Regions from separate parts of the Roseateles sp. GW821-FHT02E12 genome, predicted to be linked through region 2. Evidence: predicted binding sites of a transcription regulator. Region 2 holds the regulator's gene; each other region holds the start of a gene.

The links. Region 2 encodes FNR, which switches genes on or off when oxygen is low (the NO sensors DNR and NnrR bind a similar motif). Its sites were predicted from a motif close to TTGATNNNNATCAA; they were not measured.
Region 1: the regulator FNR is predicted to act here: its motif matches at 1,235-1,248, upstream of AC07V5_RS13685 (ornithine carbamoyltransferase).
Region 3: the regulator FNR is predicted to act here: its motif matches at 1,016-1,029, upstream of AC07V5_RS01555 (hemerythrin domain-containing protein).

The regions. Positions count from the first base shown of each region.
Region 1 is NZ_JBWKVK010000002.1:627,857-630,114, forward strand. Features, by position in the region: gene AC07V5_RS13675 (PAS domain S-box protein) at 1-278, shown strand, start outside; gene AC07V5_RS13680 (Crp/Fnr family transcriptional regulator) at 299-1,084, opposite strand; gene AC07V5_RS13685 (ornithine carbamoyltransferase) at 1,284-1,778, shown strand; gene AC07V5_RS13690 (substrate-binding periplasmic protein) at 1,775-2,258, opposite strand, start outside.
Region 2 is NZ_JBWKVK010000002.1:1,183,147-1,185,404, forward strand. Features, by position in the region: gene AC07V5_RS16185 (NAD(P)/FAD-dependent oxidoreductase) at 1-821, opposite strand, end outside; gene fnr (fumarate/nitrate reduction transcriptional regulator Fnr) at 886-1,623, opposite strand; gene hemN (oxygen-independent coproporphyrinogen III oxidase) at 1,755-2,258, shown strand, end outside.
Region 3 is NZ_JBWKVK010000001.1:340,721-342,978, reverse strand. Features, by position in the region: gene AC07V5_RS01560 (hypothetical protein) at 1-363, shown strand, start outside; gene AC07V5_RS01555 (hemerythrin domain-containing protein) at 366-980, opposite strand; gene tkt (transketolase) at 1,105-2,258, shown strand, end outside.

The DNA.
Region 1 (2,258 bases), 560 kb from region 2:
CCAGTGCCGAGCAGGCGCTGCTGCTGTTGACGAACGACGCTGCGTTCGAGCTGCTACTGACGGATATCGCGCTAGGCCCAGGCATGCGCGGCACCGAGCTGGCCGGCCTGGCGCAGCAGCGCCTGCCCGGCCTGGCCGTGCTGCTGATGTCGGGCTTCTCGGCCGAGCTGCTGGAGGCCGACCAGGACTCGCCACCCGGCTGGGAGCTGCTGCAAAAGCCTTACTCACGGGCCGAGCTCGCCCAGGCCATCGCCAGGGCGCTGTCAGGCGGCGGTTAGCCGTTCTTCTGCTGTGAGGCTCAGTGCAGGCCGGCCAGCGTGTCGCGGCGTTCCACGTAGGCCGCGAGTGCCCGCAGATCGGGAATGCAGATGTCGCGGCGGCTCTTCTCGTTGAAGGCGATCAGCTTGGCCCGGGCCAGCCGGGACAACACGCGGCTGACGGTCTCCAGCGTCAGGCCCAGGTAGTTGCCGATCTCGGCGCGTGTCAGGCGCAGGCTGAACTGGTCCGCGCGCAGGCCACGCACGGCCAGGGCGTCGGCCCAGTAATGCAAGAAGGTGGCCACGCGGGCGTCGGCGGGCAGCGTGCAGATGGCCATCAGCGAGTCGCGGTCGCGCATGATCTCGTTGCTCATGGCCTCGTGCATGCTGGTCATCAGCGCGGGATGCTCGGCGCAGGCTTGCAGCAGCGCGTCGTAGCGCACCGTCCAGACTTCGGCGGTGTCCAGCGCGATGGCGTCGCAGCCGTAGCTGCCCTGGGAGATGGCGCTGAAGCCCAGCCAGTCACCGCGAAACCGCAGGCCCACGACCTGCTCGCGCCCATCGCTGGACAGGCTGATCAGCTTGAAGAAGCCCGAGTTCAGGATGTGCAGGTGGTCGAACCGGTCGCCAGCGCGGTAGATGACGTCGCCCGCATGCACGATCCGGCGCTTGGGCGCCAGCACGGCGGCGATCAGCTTGAGCGTGTCGGCGATGCGCTGGCCCGTGCCGGCCCGCACGTCGTCCCGGGTGCCGATGGCCGCACGGCGGCCGAGGGCGAGGTGGGCGATCTGGTGCACTGCGGGCTGCGAGGTGAGGGGCTGTTGCATGCGGTTCTCCGTGGGGGGCGTTTGATGGAGGTCATGCTATGAAGCGCCGGCCAACGCTTGAGCAACACGCCAAATCGCTCGGTAGCGCTCCGTAACAGCGCGTGAACAGACGGTGACGAACGGCGCAACAACAAGGGAGATCCCTTCAGGTTGACCTGCGTCAAGGCCCGCGCAGTTGGCTTCGCTACGCTGCAAAGCCATGTGTTCGCTGGCCGTCGAAGGTGCCGTTGGTGCCGACTTTTCCAACCCCGCCCAGGCGGCCGCGTTGTTGCGGCAGGCCAGGGCGCTCGCGCGTGCGGGCGCCGCCGGGCTGCAGCTGATGGCGGGCAAGCAACTGGCGCTGCTGTCGCCCACTGGCGGCGACGAGCAGGCCCTCGAATTCATCGAGGCGGCCCGGGCGCTCGGCGCGCATGTGTCCTTCGTGCAGGCCCGGCTGGACGAGGGCAGCAGCGAGCCGCAGATCGACGCCACGGCCCGCGTGCTGGGCCGGCTCTACGACGCGGTGGAGTGCCAGCATCTGCCGGCCGAGCTGGTCAGGCGCATCGCCCGCGGCGCGGGCATCCCGGTCTTCGCCGGCCTGGCCATGCCGGATCATCCAACGGCCACGCTCGTGGATGACCTGGGCGGCGAAGCGACCCCGCAGGTCCGGCGCCGCAGCATCCTGCAGGCGGCGTTGCTCGTCAGCCTGACCTAGAGCGGCGTCACCGGCCGGTCCACGCCCCAGCGGCGGTAAAGCTCCGCGGCCGAGCCCGTGCGCAGCCACTGCTCGAAAGCAAGGTCGTAGCGCTGCGACAGCGTCTCGCCCGCGGCGCTGCGGGCGAAGGCCATGTGGCCGTGCAGCACGTCCAGCGGCGGCGAACAGCGCGCCACGGCGTCGCCCAGGTTCAACTTCTGCAGCACTGGCTGGCAGTTGCGGTCATTGGCCGCGAACAGCTCGACGCGCCGCTTCATCAGCATCTGCAGGCCCGCGTCCACGTTCTGCACCCAGGTGAGCTGGTTCATCGAGGTCTTCATGCGCTCGAAGCGGCTGCCATAGGCCCAGCCGCGCACGGCAGCCACCGGTGTCTGCGCCAGGTCGGCGAACTCGCCCGTCCAGCGCGCCTCCTCGCCCCGGCGGGCATACCAGACCATGGCGTCCGAGTAGAAGGAGCGCACGCTGAACAGCATGCGCGCC
Region 2 (2,258 bases):
GCCAGCGCGCGGCCCAGCGGCGACGCGGCCACGCCTGCGGCCCAGACGACGCAGCGGCTGTGCAGGCGCTCCGGGCCAGCGGCGGTCGTGATGTCCAACCCCTCGGCGTCGATGCCGGTGACGCGGGCGTTCAGCTTCACCTCCACGCCCAGCGCCGTCAGCTGTTCGCGGGCGCGCTCGCTCAAGGCCTCGGGCATGGACTGCAGCACCCGCGGCCCGCCTTCCACGAGCAGCACGCGGGCCTGGCGCGGGTCGATGCGGCGGAACTCACCGGGCAACGTGTGGCGCGCGATCTCGGCAAAAGTGCCGGCCAGCTCCACGCCGGTGGGCCCGCCGCCCACGACGACGAACTGCAGCAGCGCCGCGCGCCGGGTTGGGTCGTCCTCGAGCTCGGCGGCTTCGAAGGCCAGCAGCACGCGGCGGCGGATCTCGAAGGCGTCCTGCAGCGTCTTCAACCCGGGCGCGTGCGCGGCCCAGTCGTCGCGGCCGAAATAGCTGTGCGTGGCGCCGGCGGCGACGATGAGGTGGCTCCAGCGCAGCGTGGCGCCGTCCTTCAGCGTGGCCGTCTGCGCCTGGGCGTCCAGGGCGACGACTTCGCCGAGCAGCGTCGTCACATTGGGCTGGCGCCGGAACAGATGCCGGATAGGCGCCGCGATGGACGGCGCGGAGAGCCCCGCCGTGGCCACCTGGTAGAGCAGGGGCTGGAAGAGGTGGTGGTTGGTCTTGTCGACGACGGTGATGTCGACATCGGCGGTACGCAGGGCGCGGGCAGCTTCCAGGCCGCCGAACCCGCAGCCGATGATGAGGACTTGGGGACGCATGGCGCCATGCTACGCCTCATTTGCTGCGCTGCAGCAAAGATGCTGGAGCCGCGCGGGCGGCGCTTCAGCAGGCGGCGTTTGAGATCAGGCGCTGCAGGGCCTGCGGGTCGAGCACGGTGATCTGGCGCTGCTTGACGTCCAGCACGCCGTCTTCCTGGAACTTGGAGAAGGTGCGGCTGACGGTTTCGAGCTTGAGGCCGAGGTAGCTGCCGATCTCCTCGCGCGTCATGCGCAGCACCAGGCTGCTGGACGAGAAGCCGCGCGCCTGCAGGCGCTGCGTGAGGTTCAGCAGGAAGGCCGCGAGTCGCTCCTCGGCGCGCATGTTGCCCAGCAGCAGCATCACGCCGTGGTCGCGCACGATCTCGCGGCTCATGATCTTGTGGAACTGGTGCTGCAGCATCGTGAACTCCCGCGACAGTTCCTCCAGGTGGCTGTACTGGATCACGCAGACGGAGGAGTCCTCCAGCGCGACGGCGTCGCAGTGATGGTGGTCGCTGCTGATGCCGTCCAGCCCCAGCAGTTCGCCGGCCATCTGGAAGCCGGTGACCTGGTCGCGGCCGTCCTCGCTGCTCACGCAGGTCTTGAAGAAGCCGGTGCGCACGGCGTACAGCGCATCGAAGCGGTCGCCGTTGCGGAACAGGTGGTCGCCGCGCTGCACGCTGCGGCGCTTTTCCACCAGCCCGTCCAGGCGCTGCAGGTCGCTCGGGCTCAGCCCCACGGGCAGGCACAGCTCGCGCAGATTGCAGCTGGCGCAGGCGACCTTGAGCGGCTCGAGCGCCGCGGCAGCGGGCTGCGCGGGCATGTCGGGAGTGATCGGCACGCTCATGGGGCGAGGCAGGGTGGTCAGCATGAAATGCATTGTTCTCGGCGGCACCCGCTGCGGCCTTGACCTGGATCAACGCCGGGGCCTGTTTCGGCCGGCACAGTGACGCCATGTCTGCTGTCACCGACCGCCCCATCGATGCCGATCTGCTGCGCCGCCACGACGTCGCCGGGCCGCGCTACACGTCCTATCCCACGGCCGATCGCCTGGTGGAGGCCTACCAGGGCCCTCAGCATCTGCAGGCGCTGCGCCAGCGCGGCACGGTGCAGCCGCTGTCGGTCTACGTGCACATCCCCTTCTGCGAGCAGCTCTGCTACTACTGCGCCTGCAACAAGATCATCACCAAGCACCATGAGCGCGCCGCGCCCTACCTGGCCACGCTGGAGGTCGAGATGGACCTCGTGGCCGAGGCCATGGGCGGCACGGCGCCGGTGTCGCAGCTGCACCTGGGCGGCGGCTCGCCGACCTTCCTGTCCGATGCCGAGCTGACCTCGCTGATGGACGCGCTGCGCCAGCGCTTCAAGCTGCTGCCGGGCGCCGAGCTGTCCATCGAGGTGGACCCGCGCACGGTGGATGCCGGCCGGCTGGCGCACTTGCGCGCGCTGGGTTTCAAC
Region 3 (2,258 bases), on a different contig from region 2:
GCCGAGATCCCCGAAGTGCTGAAGGCCGCGGCCGCGGCGCCCTATGCCCAGCCGATGGACGCCAGCTGCCCCGGCATCGCGGCCAGCATCCGTGCGCTGGACGAGGTGCTCGGCCCCGATCTCGATGCGCCTCACACTGCCGGGAACCCCGGCCTGCTGGACCGCGGCGAGGACGCTGCCACCGGCGCGCTGCAGCGCACGGCCGAGGGCGTCGTCCCGTTCCGCGGCTGGATCCGCAAGTTGAGCGGCGCCGAGCGCTATGCCCGCCAGGTCAACGCGGCCATCACGGCCGGTGGCGTCCGGCGCGGCTTCCTGCGCGGGCTGGCCGCGGCCAAGGCCTGCACGGCGGCACCGGCCAAGTAAATCTAGGCCGGCCCCAGCGGGGGCCCCCACCCAAGCGGCGCCGGCAGAGCCGCCAGGATGCGCTGCCTCAGCGGCGCATAGGCCTCGTCCACCGGCTGGCCGGCGCGTGGCGCGAGCGGGTCCTGGTGGCTGCCGAAGGCCTCGTCCAGGTCGGCCCAGTCCTCGGGCGACAGCAGGGCCGCCGCGCGCGGCAGGATCTCGGTCTCCTCGCGCCGCATGTGGCGCAGGTAGCGCGCCGTGTAGACCTTGAGCTGCTGCTCGAACTTCTCGCGCCGGGGCTCGCCCATCTGCTCCCAGGCCAGCAGGCTGTGCTGCAGCTCGCGGATGGCGCGTTCGCCCTGGGCGTGGTCCGCATCCAGGTCGTCCAGCACCTCGCGCAGGTCCGGCGCCAGCGCGCGCAGCTTGGGGAACAGCAGCGCGCTTTCCTTGGTGTGGTGCAGGCGCTCGGGGAACTCGTCCACGTAGAACAGCATGGCCCGCAGCGCGCCGAAGTCGGGCGGCGTGCCGACTTGGCGCTGGGCGTCCAGCAGCAGCGGCACGGTGCGCAACATGGCTGCGAGGGCGTCGTGCTCCGCGCGGATGACGCGCACCGCCAGGGGCATGGTCGAGGAGGGCATGGGACCAAGCGTCGCGCTTCGCCGGGCGGCTGGCCTTGCGCTGGATCAAGGCCGCAGGACCTTCGACAAAGTCACCCCCGTAAAATCCCTGGTTTTGCCCTTCCAGCCCAAGAAAGCCCCGGCCATGACAGCATCGACCGCCTCCCCCACCCTCATGGCCAACGCGATCCGCGCCCTCGCGATGGACGCGGTGCAGGCGGCCAACTCCGGCCACCCGGGCGCACCCATGGGCATGGCCGACATCGCCGTCGCGCTGTGGGGCCACCATCTGCAGCACAACCCGGCCAACCCGCACTGGGCCAACCGCGACCGCTTCGTGCTGTCCAACGGCCACGGTTCGATGCTGATCTACGCGCTGCTGCACCTGACGGGCTACGACCTGCCCATCGATGAGCTGCGCAACTTCCGCCAGATGCACAGCAAGACGCCGGGCCACCCCGAAGTGGGCATCACCCCGGGCATCGAGACGACGACCGGCCCGCTGGGCCAGGGCGTGACGAATGCCGTGGGCCTGGCCCTGGCCGAGAAGCTGCTGGCGCGTGACTTCAACCGCGAAGGCCACGAGATCGTCGACCACCACACCTATGTCTTCCTGGGCGACGGCTGCCTGATGGAAGGCATCAGCCACGAGGCCGCGTCGCTCGCCGGCGCCTGGAAGCTGAACAAGCTCGTCGCCATCTACGACGACAACGGCATCTCCATCGACGGCCAGGTTGCTCCCTGGTTCGCCGACGACACCGCCAAGCGCTTCCAGGCCTATGGCTGGAACGTCATCGGCCCGGTGGACGGCCATGAGGTCGACGCCCTCGACGATGCCATCGGCAAGGCCAAGGAGAGCACCGACAAGCCGACGCTGATCATCGCCAAGACGGCCATCGGCAAGGGCTCGCCCAACCGCGCCAACACGGCCAAGGCCCACGGCGAGCCGCTGGGCGCCGAAGAGATCAAGCTGACCCGCGAGGCCCTCGCCTGGGAGCACGAGCCCTTCGCCGTGCCGGCCGAGGTCTATGCCGCCTGGGACGCCAAGGAACGTGGCGACAAGCTCGAAAGCGACTGGGACACCCGCTTCGACGCCTACGCCGAAGCCCACCCCGAGCTGGCCGCTGAGTTCCAGCGCCGCATGGCCGGCGTGCTGCCCGCCAACTTCGCGCAAGTCGCCGTGGACGCCGTCGTCAAGGCCCATGCCGAGTCGCAGACCGTTGCCAGCCGCAAGGCCAGCCAACTGGCACTGGAAGCCTTCACGCTCGCCCTGCCCGAACTGCTGGGCGGCAGCGCCGA